3 regions of the Oceanobacillus sp. FSL K6-2867 genome follow, and region 3 is predicted to be linked to each of the others. Evidence: predicted binding sites of a transcription regulator. Region 3 holds the regulator's gene; each other region holds the start of a gene.
What was found. The regulator LexA, encoded in region 3, represses DNA repair genes until DNA is damaged. The targets are predictions, from matches to a motif close to CGAACATATGTTCG.
Positions count from the first base shown of each region.

Region 1: a site for LexA is predicted at 2,165-2,178, ahead of NSQ77_RS08220 (DUF6434 domain-containing protein). Genes of this name have one in related genera too.
Region 2: a site for LexA is predicted at 1,742-1,755, ahead of NSQ77_RS18270 (DNA topoisomerase). Genes of this name have one in related genera too.

Region 1 covers NZ_CP150144.1:1,665,157-1,669,757, forward strand. Annotated here, with positions in the region: gene NSQ77_RS08215 (DUF6044 family protein) at 1-1,479, shown strand, start outside; gene NSQ77_RS08220 (DUF6434 domain-containing protein) at 1,560-2,126, opposite strand; gene NSQ77_RS08225 (lysophospholipid acyltransferase family protein) at 2,275-2,862, opposite strand; gene NSQ77_RS08230 (efflux RND transporter permease subunit) at 3,032-4,601, opposite strand, start outside.
Region 2 covers NZ_CP150144.1:3,788,473-3,793,073, forward strand. Annotated here, with positions in the region: gene NSQ77_RS18260 (methionine biosynthesis PLP-dependent protein) at 1-768, opposite strand, end outside; SAM riboswitch class I at 843-954, opposite strand; gene NSQ77_RS18265 (hypothetical protein) at 1,106-1,255, opposite strand; gene NSQ77_RS18270 (DNA topoisomerase) at 1,821-3,986, shown strand; gene NSQ77_RS18275 (hypothetical protein) at 4,150-4,584, shown strand.
Region 3 covers NZ_CP150144.1:4,096,114-4,100,714, forward strand. Annotated here, with positions in the region: gene NSQ77_RS19815 (DUF1259 domain-containing protein) at 1-159, opposite strand, end outside; gene NSQ77_RS19820 (hypothetical protein) at 338-484, shown strand; gene NSQ77_RS19825 (VOC family protein) at 637-990, shown strand; gene NSQ77_RS19830 (hypothetical protein) at 1,253-1,714, shown strand; gene lexA (transcriptional repressor LexA) at 2,625-3,248, opposite strand; gene NSQ77_RS19840 (recombinase family protein) at 3,530-4,168, shown strand; gene NSQ77_RS19845 (DUF896 domain-containing protein) at 4,265-4,498, shown strand.

The DNA of each region.
Region 1 (4,601 bases), 2.0 Mb from region 3:
CTACCAAGAAGCGCTCTTCCTTCTGGCTTCGATGCTGTCGTATGGCTCTATGTTCTGTTTGAACCAATGACAGCTTATAGTATCAGCCAAACGATCATGCGGTTTGCCGCATTTTTTGGAATGTATTTCCTGCTTTCAAGGCATATTTTTCGTTCCGGTTGTAATACGTACATACACATCATTACAGTCGGAGCTTCTCTAGGTTTCGCAATGCTTCCATACTGGCCTTCAGGCGTACTGTCGATTGCTGGTATCCCACTTGCATTGCATTTGTTTTTAACGATACGAAAAGATGGTTGGGATGTACCGAAATATTACTGGATTCTCTTATTTATCATCCCATTCTTTTCAAACTTTGTACTTAGCTTTATCTTCTTCCTTGGATTACTAGGCGTTTTTTGGCTGATTGACTGGATAAAGAAAAAACAAGTAAATTGGCCATTTTTCATTGCTATTGCAGCAATGACAGGCATCTATTTAATCAAAGATTATTTGCTAATCGTATCGATGTTTTTTGATAAGGGCTTTACCTCCCATCGTGGTGAATTAGACCTTGGTTATAATACGTTTGAACGCAGTGTTGAGCTATCATGGGAAAACTTTCTATACGGTCATACGCATGATATGGCATTGCAAACGTATTTGATCATTCCAACAATTTTAATTGCCTTGCTCGTTGCGGCCTTTAGTAATGTAAAACCGAGACTGTTGATGAGCCTTTTCGTATTTAATTTTGTTATTTCTGTTTGGTACGCATTTTGGTATTGGGAAGGCTTAAGAATTGTGAAGGATCATTTCTCACTAGCAAATACATTCAATTTTGCTCGAGTGCATTTTCTTGATCCGCCAATTTGGTATATTTGCTTTGCATTAGCTTTAGTAATTTTCTGGAGGCATTTGAAATTTGGAAAAATCATTGCTTGCATTCTTATCTCGCTCCAATGTTTCCTGGCATTTGGGACTACAGAAGAATTAAGATATGAAGCTATTAACACACCAACATTTAAAGAGTTTTATTCTGAAGATCTTTTTGACGAAATTGAGGCATATATCGCAAGAGATCAGTCGGAATACCGAGTTGTTAGCATTGGCATGCACCCAACAATCGCACAATATAACGGATTCTATACACTCGATACGTACAACAACTCTTTTCCACTCGAATACAAGCATGCATTCAGAGAAGTTATTGCTGGTGAACTAGATAAAAGTGCAACATTAGAAAACTACTTTGATACATGGGGTGGAAGATTATATATGTATGTTGCGGAACATGGCAAAGATTATATGTTTACAAAGAACAGGGATGGAGCCATCAACCAGCTGAATATCGACACTGAGGCATTGAAAAACCTGGGCGGGGACTATATTCTTTCAGCTGTTCCCATTGAGAATGCGGAAGAACTCGGGCTAGAGCATGAGCAAACCTTTGAATCAGATACATCTATTTGGCGAATTGAGCTTTATTCGGTTTCTTAAAAAGCAATATGCGTATAAAAAAGCAAGCATACTATCCATATGCTTGCTTTTTCCCTTTAGTATAAGAGTTGCCTCAATAATTAATAATCGGGCATGTATTTATTGCTTCCAGGAAGTTTTTTAATCGTATTCCATGCTTCGATTGCTTCTTTTCGGCTCTTTCCTTGATTAGCCGGGTCAGCAAAAAAATCACGAATATATTGATTATATTCAAATTGAGGTGCAATTTGTCTTTTATACGATGGGTCTTTCTTGCGTTCCTCCTCTTTATACCAAGCTTCTACAGCATCACGATACGTTTTTCCAGTATTGTTTTTGAAATAGTTTTGGATATAAGCAGAAAAATGAAAGTTAGGGATAACGGTTTTGAAAAAAGCTCTTACCCGCTGACTGCAACGATGGTTTTCTGAAATGACTGTATCAAGACTTAATTCTCTTTGTAGCACTGTTCTGTTCTCCATTGCTTTTCGAATTGGCTTTTTTATCTCTCCTGTACGAAGAAAAGATTCAATCCGGTCAGAAATCTCTAATTTGGATCCTGATGCACTTATTCCATTTTCTTTGCAAAATGCTTGTAATTCTTCTTTCAGCCAATAGAAATCTTCGAAACTTTGGATACTCATATCTTTTGTTAAATTAGGCCTCAGCAATATCCCCTCCATATTTTGATACCTAATCCCATTATAGAACATTCGTTCCTACACTTCAATATTAACCGCCGTGAAATTTAGGGAGTGAAAAGTTTCCAGAAGTAACTTTTACTTTCCGAATTGATAGATGGAGCCTGGCCTGCTATTACTCTATCTCCTTCTGCAGCCGATTCATCTCCGCATTCAATTCATTCATCATGATTTCCATTGCTTCCTTTTTCGGGTGATCTGCAGACAGGTAAATAGGTTCACCGTAAATAATCTTTGCTTTTTTCCTTTTAAATAGTTCTGGGAAATTATTTGGTCCAGTATAAGCAACCGGAACAATCGGAGCCTTCGAATGTGCTGCTATTGTTACTGCCCCTCTTTTTAATGGCGTTTCTTCACTTGTTCTCGTCCCACTGGGAAATATCCCGACTACTTTGTTATCCCTTAGTAATTTTCGCGGTGTTTTTATCGAACTTGGTCCAGGGTTTTCCCGGTCAACCGGAAAGGCGTGCAGGCCTTCCATTAGCCATTTCGTAAAACCGGTCTGGAATAGCTCTTTTTTTGCCATATAATAAATTTTTGTTGGTAATACGGATACACCTAACCATAAAATATCAACCCATCCTGTATGGGTGCATGCTATAATATATCCTCCGGATTGAGGTAAGTTTTCTTTTTGGTATACCTTGATTCTGCCAAATAAGCTTAGAATGAACTTTAATAAATAAGCTGCAAAATAATACATGGCTTATTCCTCTTTTCTATAATAATAGTATATATCTATTTTAGCATATAGTATTAGTAACTGGTACTAATTTTTATGTAAATGCTGATTGTTATTTTACATTATAGCTTGAAAATAGCAATCCATAAAAAGTTCCTCCCAATTCTATTTTGGAAGGAACTCTTATCTTTTATACCGCTTCATCCTCTACTGTTTCTTGTGCTTTACTCTTTCTTTTAAACAATCGACCTAAACCATATCCTATTGCATTGAATGTACGGTAAACTGCTGGAACTAAAACTAATGTAATCAATGTTGCAAACATCAGTCCAGAAATAACTGCTGTTGCCATTGGTGCTTGGTAATTTCCAGTTGTTCCAGTTGCTAATGCAAGTGGCAGCATGCCACCAACCGTAGTAAAAGTCGTCATAAAAATTGGCCGAATACGATCTTTCCCCGCCCTGACTACTGCATCATTCACAGGAATACCTTCTCTGCGCAATTGGTTTGTTCGATCAATAAGCAGAATTGCATTATTTAATACAATCCCAATAAGCATAATAACCCCCATACCTGACATGATACTTAGCTCCCGTTGCGTGGCGAATAAACCTAAAACAACACCCACAAAGGCCATTGGAATAACCGACATTACAATAATTGGATGTGCTAAATGGTTAAATTGCACGGCCATTACTAGGTATACCAGAAAAATAGAGATAACGAAGATAAGAATCAAATCGGTTAAGAGCTCTTGCTGTGTCTCCAAGTCCCCTCCAGCAGAGATTGTATATCCACTTGGTGTATCCAGGTCATTAATCATCCTTTGAACCTCTCTATTTACTGTTCCTAAATCTGTATCCTCAATATCTGCAGATACGGTTATATACCTTTCACCATTGTTATGAGAGATTTCATTCGGTGTATCCACAGTTCGTAAATCGATAAAAGTAGATAAACGAGTTTCTCCTTCTACTGTAGGAACTTTCAAATCGAGTAATTCATCTTCATTTACTATTTGCTCATCCCACTTCACTACTAAAGGAACTGTACCCTCATTTGCCGTTACTTCACCTATTGGCATATCAAGAAAGGCTTCTTGAACGAATGGGAGAAGCTGCATTTCTGTTACTCCTCTATCCTCCATCGCTTCATAGTCCAGCTCTACCACTTTTTCTATTGAAGTCCGCTCAACTGAATTCGTAATTCCAACTACTCCTTCAATTCCTTCTAACCGTTCCGTGACATTTGCAGCAAGTGTTTGCAGTTCCTCATAGCTTTCTCCTTTAACTTGAATCTGAACAGGCTGGCCGGAACTTACAGACATCGCACTCTGTACACTTTTAATTGGATAATCATCTGTTAACTCGCGCAAAGAACTTAATATTTCCTCATTGACTTCTTTTTGTTCTCTTGTGATTTCATCGCCCTTTGTCATATTAATAAGCATGAAAAACATGGATCCATCATCGATAATATAACTGGTTTCCGTATCCTCAACTTCCTCTAATGTCTCACTTATTTTCATTGCCACTTTATTTTTTTCATCAATAGATACACCTGTTTCCAGATCAATCATTAATTCCGTATAACGATTTAATACATCTGGCATAATCGTCATTGGTATTCTAAATACTAAAAAGATGGAACCAACTAACATAAGGAAGAATACTGCAATCATGGCAATGCTATTACGCTTTTTCTTAACAACCCATGAAATAAAATTACCATAACCCCTGATCAATATGCCTTCCTTTGCT
Region 2 (4,601 bases), 310 kb from region 3:
CTCATGTCTTTCTACACGGAGCGCTAATGTTTTTAATCCTCTAATAAGTAGCCAGGAATCAACAGGGGAGAGGACTGCACCAGTAGCATTATGATTTTGGGATAACTTTTCACAGGTCTCAGCACCTTTTGCAACGACTAATCCAGCTAACACATCATTATGTCCGCCAATATACTTGGTCGCACTGTGGACAACAATGTCCGCCCCTAGCTGTAGTGGCTGTTGTAAGTATGGTGTTAAAAAGGTATTGTCAACGATGAGTAGAAGGTTGTGCTTCTGTGCCAATTTTGCATAGCTAGGAATATCAATTTCCTGCATTAAAGGATTGGTAGGTGTTTCAATAAAAAGAGCCTTCGTACGCTTATTGATTAACTGCTCTGTTTTTTCAATTGTTTCAAACGTATCATAGGTAGTCTCAATCTGGTAGGTGTCCGCATATTGTTCGAAAATCCGATAGGTTCCACCGTATAAGTCTTCTGGTGCAATGATATGATCACCTGTACGGAACAGAGATAGGACTAATTGAATAGCTGCCATTCCCGAGCTACAGGCAAACCCTGCATCACCAGATTCTAAGTCAGCAATACCTTCCTCTAAAATAGTTCGAGTAGGATTTTTCGTTCTTGTATAATCATATCCTGTTGATTGTCCAAGCCCTTTGTGCTGATAGGCCGTAGATAAATAAATGGGCGGATTAATTGCCCCTGTTTTTTCATCACTCTTATTCCCTAGCTGTACGAATTTCGTTTGTAACCTGCTATTTGTCATGTTTTAGCCTCCAATAGAAAATTAAAAAAGAGCAACCCTCCGATAAGAAGATTGCTCTTAATAGCACAGCATTCTTCTTATCTTCTAAACAACTTGAATAGTTGCTTACTGGAATTAGCACCGGACCGTTATCGGCTGGTTGCTGAGACATCAAAGGGCCAGTCCCTCCGTCTCTCTGGATAAGAATATAAATAGATTTATGTAATTTTTCAAAATTATATTAGTAATACCTTACATTAGAAAAATAAAAAAAGCAAGGGGGATTTCACTTTTTATCTTTGTACAGCAAAAAAGCTAAGTCAAGATGAAGTCAATGACTTAGCTTTTAGTATTGTTGCTACCTTTTTCGTTTGTTTTTCTTATTGTCTAAGTTGAGAAATTCACTGTTTTCACTAGCGAATTCCGTATCATTACCTTGTTTATTATGTTTATTGCGATTGTTTTGTTTTCCTTTATCCTTGTTGCGATTTTTATTTTGCTCAGACATCATCGCACCTCCTGTAAATATTCACGGTGATTTAATATCACCAATGAAGCTAGTTTAACCATTCATGAGTAATTTATAAGTATTATATAAAATACAGGTGGTGGATTATTAATACTCGTTAACCTAAAAAAGGAAGTACATCAGGACATGCCAATCGAGCTGCCATTTGCAGATGGTTTTAACTGTAGATGCGGATTATGATCAGCAGTTTATTTATGGATTGGAAGTTATTCTAATTGGCTTTGAAAATATGTAAGTATGCAAAAAATCCGACCCAGTCTATGCAAATGATTTTGATGGAGATAGAAAAGAAGTATTTTTTAACCATAATAATGCTGAGAGCATTTATATCATATAAGAGAGAAAATTAAAATTGGTTGAATTAAAATAAAAACGTAATAGAAAGTGGTCATCCAACCAATCTAAGCCATATACGGGATAGGAATCAATTAGAAAAAAAGGGCAATCTATGGCATAATGAGATATCGAACGAATGTTTCTAGTAGAGGAGTTAATAGAGAAAAACGAACGGCTTTGGCATAAAAGGAAAGGGGATGAATTCGAAATGGGAGTCCGATTAATACTTGCAGAAAAACCATCCGTCGCAAAAAATATTGCAGACGCATTGAAAATTAAAACAAAAAAAGATGGCTATTTTGAGGGAGATAACTATTTGATCACTTGGGCGTTTGGTCATCTTGTAGAGTTATACGATGCGAAGGACTATGATGGTAAAATGCGAAGCTGGAAAATGGATAATTTTCCTTTTATCCCTTCTGAATTTAAATATAAAGTGAAAAGCAATCCGCGAAATCGAGCACGAACAGATGGCGGAGCTGCAAAGCAGTTAAAGATAATCCACTCTCTAATGAGAAGAAACGATGTGGAGGCAATTATTTCAGCATGTGATTATGATCGAGAAGGGCAATTGATTGGAGATAGTATTATCTATCGTGGTGGTACGAAGCCGAAAGCCATTGTGCATCGTCTGCTTTTAAATGAATGGACACAGAATGAAGTTCTGCAAGGGTTAGAAAATCTTAAACCGAACAGCGCAATGCAGCCATTGCGAGATGCAGGAATTAGCAGACAATGGGCCGATTGGGTCATAGGTATTAATCTGACATCTGTTGCAACGTTAAAATACCAACAAGGAAAAAGCAAGGCGTTGAATATAGGCAGGGTTCTCTTGCCAACATTAAAAATAATCTATGATCGCGATCAAGAAATAGCTAATTTCAAGCCAGAGGATTATTTTAAACTGACTGCAACGTTTCAGACAGCAGATAACTATGAATATGAAGGAATCTATATAGTTAACAAAGAAGAAAAATTTAAGAAAAAAGAAGTATTGGAAGAAGTCCACAATTTGATTCAAAACAAGCAAGCAATAATTACCGATAAACAAGTGGAGAAGAAAAAAGAGTTCCCGCCGTTTTTATTTAATTTATCAAATCTGCAGGGATTTATAACGAGTAAATATAAGGGATGGACGTCCGACAAAGTGTTAAAGGTGGCTCAATCACTTTATGAGAAAAAACTGATTACATATCCGCGAACCTCCAGTATTGCCTTGGAAGAAAGTCTGGTTGCAAAAACAGCCCATGTATTAAAGGTGCATTCTGAGGAGCTCCCTTATAAAGAGGAAATAAAATTTATGAAAACAAAACGGGTCTTTAATAACGCGAAAGTGGAGAGCCATAGTGCGATCATTCCGACATATGTAAAACCGAAACGACTTTCAGCGGATGAAGGAATTGTTTATACAGCAATTAAAAACCGTTTTATAATGCAGTTTATGCCAATAGCTGAATATGAGGAAACAAAGCTAGTCACGAAAATTTTAGAAAACGACCTATCGGGTGTGTTCCATTCAAAGGGTAAGGTACAGCTCATTGATGGCTGGAAAAAGGTAGAGAAAATGCAATCAAAAGATACGATTCTTCCGTTTGTGAGCTTAAATGATTACGTTCAATTAATCAGATCTGAGGTCACTTCTCATGTAACGAAGCCGCCAAAGCATCATACTGAAAGAACGTTGCTTCGAGTAATGGAGACTTGCGGCAAAAGTTATAAAGAGGATGAAAGCGAAGAACTGATGGGCAGTATTTTAACTGGCTTTAGTATTGGTACAGCTGCAACAAGGGCAGAAACGATTAAAAAGCTGAAAGATGTAGGCTATATAACAACGGAAAATAAAAACTTGCTATGTACAGAGCTCGGCAAACGGCTTGTAGAAACTTTTCCAGTTAAAAACCTTTTTGATTTGGAATTCACTGGGCGTCTTGAAAAAGCGTTGTCTGATATACAAAAAGGAAAAGCGAGCAAGCAAGAATTCCTTCGACTTGTTTTTCATTTTACAACGGAGTCGGTTGAAACAATTAAATGTTCAGAGGATGTTATTATTAACAGGGTAACCTCCTCTCATGCAACCAATGAAGTTTTAGGAGCTTGTCCACAATGTGGGGGCAAGGTGACAGACGGCTTTAAAGCTTTTGGCTGCAGCAATTGGAAGAAAGGCTGTACGTTTGCGATTTGGAAAAATGATAAATATTTGGCTTCAATGCGTAAAAAGCCGACGAAAACAATGGTGAAAATGTTATTGAAAGAGAAGAAAGTCTTTGTTAAAGGTTTGACAAGTAAAGGCGGAAAGAAATTCAATGCCTATTTAAGCTATGAAAAAAATAGCGTCAATGACTATTTTAGCTGGAAAATGGAATTTTCGAAGTAAATTAATCGAAAATGGGATTAAGGGAAAATGTGTATTTATAAGTTTTCAAGCTTTTAAGTTGAAAATGGTGTATACTTAAGGGTAGAGGTAGCATAATTCAATAAACGGAGATCTTGAGAATTATATTTGCGATGCTAATTTTCCTCGAGACAGGATGACGAACATGAAAAAAGTTATCGTAAGTACAAAGGAGAACCTGGGTTATGGTACATTAATATGGGTGAATGCGAGCAACCGTAAAGTATATCGCAGCAGTAAAAGCATTTCTGCTGACACTTCTTTCCATAGTTATGATTCACATTTTATGGGAATGGTTGATAAGCTGTACAAAAATCAGGAAAAACATCCCCTTTTATTTAATCAGATGCTTGAAAAATCGAACCGGATTTTTGGTGTATGTCTAAACAAACGACGAAATACGGATGGTTCAAAGGACATGAAGGTTCTATTTTTCCGAGACTGGGACAGTGTTCAGGACTTTGCTGAAAATGGCTTCCCAAAACTTGTGAAAGCAGAAGTGAAGAGAAGGAAAGCAGCCAAACAAAAATGGTTGGAAAGAGGGAAGTTATTCTCCGATACGAAAAAACAATCACAATAGAAATTAGTCTATTAGTT
Region 3 (4,601 bases):
ACGCGTGCGACGACCTAAGATAGATGCTCTAATATCGTCACGAAGCCGCATCACTACACAAACAGGTTCCGATTGTATTACTTCACCACCGATAATATCTGCAAGTCTTTGACAAGTTGATCTCGGTTTGTTTTCATTATCCTTGACTCTTCTATACACTTAAACACCACCATCTTTTTTTCCTTCTCATTAAATAGTGTATTCGTAGAGGTTAGATAGGTATGGACAGCTCATCTAAAACAAATACCCTTTTTTGTTATAACTGCATTAGCCCACAATTATTAATTGACGGTATATGTAGTGATTTTGTTAGACGGTGGTAGGGGGGAAGATAATATTGATTTTTGAAATGGCGATTCAATTCCGTGTAAAAGATATTAAGGAGGGTCAAAAATGGTATCAATCCTTTACAGACCCTTGGGGAAATCATTTGGGTTTCTTCGAATATTTGGATAAAACAAAGGAAGATGAAGTACACTCTTAGTTAATATGAAATAATTAAATTATCATTTTGTTAGCTGCTGCTTTAATAAAACAATGAGATCGTCACAATGGCGTTCATTTTATGCTAAAGAAGCAGGATTTTATATTAAATATATGGAAATATTTAATAGACTCATTTAAAGGGGTGTTTTTATGTATAATCCAATTTTAAAACAAATCGGAACAGTATTTATCCCAGTAAGCAACATAGAGAAGGCGAGAGATTGGTACTGCGATATTTTAGGACTAAAGACAGATGGAGAAATTCAGTTTGGTCATCTTTACGTTATACCTATGGAAGGCACAGGGATTGTGTTAGACAGCAAGATTTATTCAGAGGATAAAGTATTTAAAACCCCAGCATTCCACTTCAATACAAAAAACATTGAAGAAGCATTTGATTTTATGAGTAATAAAGACGTTGATTTAATTACACAAATCGAACATAATCATTATTTTAATTTCAAAGATCCTGATGGAAATATTTTAATGATATGCAAATGTTAATATTAAGCTAACCGGTGCATTGATACAATAAGGAGACCGTTCATATGGCGGTCCTTTCAATTAACTGACAGGATAGCTAAAATGTTCGGTCTGATCATCTTTTCGGCAATCGGGCTAGATTACTGGAATTAATTGAATATTCCCAATTCGGAAGCTTCGGATTCCTTTATAGAAAATTCCTATTATGACTATTATTAATATTTATTTCACTTGACGTTTATCCGTTGTTAAAATGGAACAAACTAATAAAAGAGGTGTTAAGATGAAAAAATTAAACTTATTGTTGCTGTCCGTATTCTTAATCACTGCCGTGGTAGTATCCGCCTGTGCATCGGGCAACGATAGCGAATCATCAAACGAAGAAAATGAACAGAAATCAGAACAAGCTCCTAAAAATGGAGAGGAAAACAGTTCAGACTCTTTGAATAAAGGGATTGAAAAGGTATTGACTTCCCTTCAGGAATTGAAGAATACCGCTGAAACCTCGCCGGATGACACCGATAATATCAATAGTAAAGGAAAATCCCTTTCAGAAAACTGGGAGCCCATTGAAGAGAAGGTAGAAGAACAAAATCCAGATGCTTATGAAAATATTGAAGAGAGCCTGTATCCGCTCATCGGCGAGGCACAGAAAGAAAAGCCGGATACCAATAAGGTGACAAAGCTGATTGAAGAAACAACTGAAAAGCTCAATCAATTCAAGGGCAAGCTCTCTTCATCGTAATCAGCTATCAACCATGTCGATGAAATGCCACTTACAAGGTATACAAGCTGCTGCCTGGAACAGGACATTTACGCTGAGAGATGGTATTAAAGAATATAATGTGAAACACAGACACTCTTAAACAATAGGGCGCGATTGTTTAATAAAAGTCTATTTTTTTATCTTCAACTCTATGGTGCTTTTGTTAAAGAGCACCATAGTATTTTGATTAACTCCATTTAGGGGTTATTTTTTATGTAAACAAAAACCGCAATAAGTGCGGTTAATAAATTATGCTATGATTGCGTTGTCGCTTTGTTTTAGTACGGCTTTCTTATTATGATGGTTTATGTTAGATGGTGTACTATATAAATAGGAAGAAACACGTTTAAAATGACAGACATCAAAGCTAAGACAGTCAAAAATATTATTCCCCAATTCACGCCCCAGTGATGCCCCAAAACTATTAATATCAGATGTTCTAATTTACGAAGTGGAAAATACTAAAATTCAATGTAATCGAGAACTTGAAAGAGTATGAAATAGAATTATTTTATAGTATAGAATTAGAACAACTGTTCACCCTTGGGAAAGAGAGCAGTATTTAACGAATTATGAAGCGTGTTTATTTGGTGAGTGCGGTTAAATATTTAATGAAGCTCAATGCTTGATGTTTGGCTTGTACCCACGAAATAATCACCAAACTAACAAATGGACACAGCGTCTGTTTTTATAATCTAATCGTTTATTAGGCGAATTATAGGGGTGAACGGTACTTTTTCTATTTTTATAGAACTATTCTGCGTGCTGCTTACAGCAAGTGCGTGCTGTTCATAAAAAAATAGCCCAACACTTTTGTGTTAGGGCTAGACTATTATGCATATGCATGGGATTCGCACCTTTTAGCTGTTGTTGAAGAAAGGTCAATAAATTAATGGATGTTCCGGTACAGGCCTATTACTTTTCCTAAAATTGTAACATTTTGATAAATTAAAGGCTCCATTGTTGCATTTTCTGGCTGCAGACGAATATGACCTTTTTCTTTAAAAAAGCGTTTCACGGTTGCTTCATTATCTTCGGTCATTGCCACAACAATATCACTATTATCTGCCGTGTTTTGCTGCTTTACAATAACCATATCACCATCAAGAATACCGGCCTCTATCATACTTTCTCCATCAATTTCCAGGATAAATAAATTATCATCAGGGCTTGCGGTTGTACTCGGAAGTGGAATGAATTCCTCAATGTTTTCAACGGCAGTAATCGGGATTCCAGCAGTAACCTTACCAATCACTGGTGCATAGCGAACCTCTTCTTTTGGAATATGACTCTCTTCTGATAGATCCATAATTTCAATCGCCCTTGGTTTCGTAGGGTCCCGGCGAATATATCCTTTCGATTCAATTCTTTCGAGATGTCCGTGTACAGTAGAACTGGAGGCAAGACCAACAGCAGCTGCTATTTCCCGTACAGATGGTGGATATCCTTTTTTACTAACTTCATCTTTTATAAAATCAAGAATCATTTGTTGCCTTTTTGAAAGTTTTGTCATCTCTTTTTCACCTCTTACATAGGATTTATTAATGATAGTTTACCATTTTACGTATACATAAGCAAACGTTCGTTCTAAAAATATGTTGACAGGACCATATGTTCGGTAGTATACTTTCGTTAACCGAACAATAGTTCTTAAAAAGGGGGCTATAAATGATGTTTGAAAAAATTTCAAAAACGGATGCTTTTTATTTAGTAGCTTTTGCATTAACATTAGGGTTCTTATACTTTTCTATCATTATTAGCGGGTAAAATATTGCAATAAAGGAGTACGACGCATTGAATGCACTGATATACTGCCGTGTCAGCACAGATAAAAAGACACAAGAGACATCTTTAGCCAGGCAGAAGCAAGAGCTTTACAAGCTTGCAGATAAACATAATTTTACGGTTGCTGATTGTATTGAGGAACAAGAGAGCGGCTATGAAATTGAACGAGAAGGTATATTTAAAATGCTTGATTGTTTTGCTGCAAACAAAGCCAATTGTTTATTAATTCAAGATGAGACAAGACTTGGCAGAGGGAATACGAAGATTGCTCTATTTCATCAGCTAAATAAAATGCAGATCCCTATCTATACTGTGATGCACGATGGGGAATTGGAATTAACAGAGTCAGATTCAATGGTTTTGCAGATTGTAGGAATTGTAGAGGAATATCAGCGCAAAATTCATAATATGAAGATTAAACGCGGGATGAATAAAGCGATTCGGGAAGGGTATAACCCGAGTAAAAACCTTTCTAATTCAAATCATGCGCCAGGCAGAGATCGTATATCTTTTCCTATTGAAGAAGTTGTCCGCCTGCGTCAAAATAACCTCACTTTTGACGAAATTGCAAAAACATTAAATGGCTTGGGATATAACGTTTCAAAAGCAACGGTTCATCGCAGGTATCAGGAATTTCGAAATACTTGAATATCTGAAGCGTGTAGAGTACGATGTAAAGACAGGAATAGGTATGTTATTCTTGTCTTTGTTTTTTGTTATACTATACAGTGGGAGGTCCGTTCTATGCTAACGAAAGAAAAACTAGAACGTATTAATATATTAGCAAAAAAAGCTAAAGAAGAAGGGTTATCGGAAAAGGAAAAAAAAGAACAAAAGCAATTAAGAGAAGAATATTTGAATAATGTACGGAGTTCTTTTAAAAACCAATTTAAAACAATGACAGTAATTGACCCTGCTGGAAATGATGTTACACCACAAAAAGTACGAGATTTACAAAAAAGAAATAAAATGCATTAATTGTTAATGCACCCTATCGTAAAGAACAGTTTGATCAATTAGATAAGTGATCATCTGTTCTTTGTTTGTATGACTGTTTATTTACTTATTTATAATCTATTTT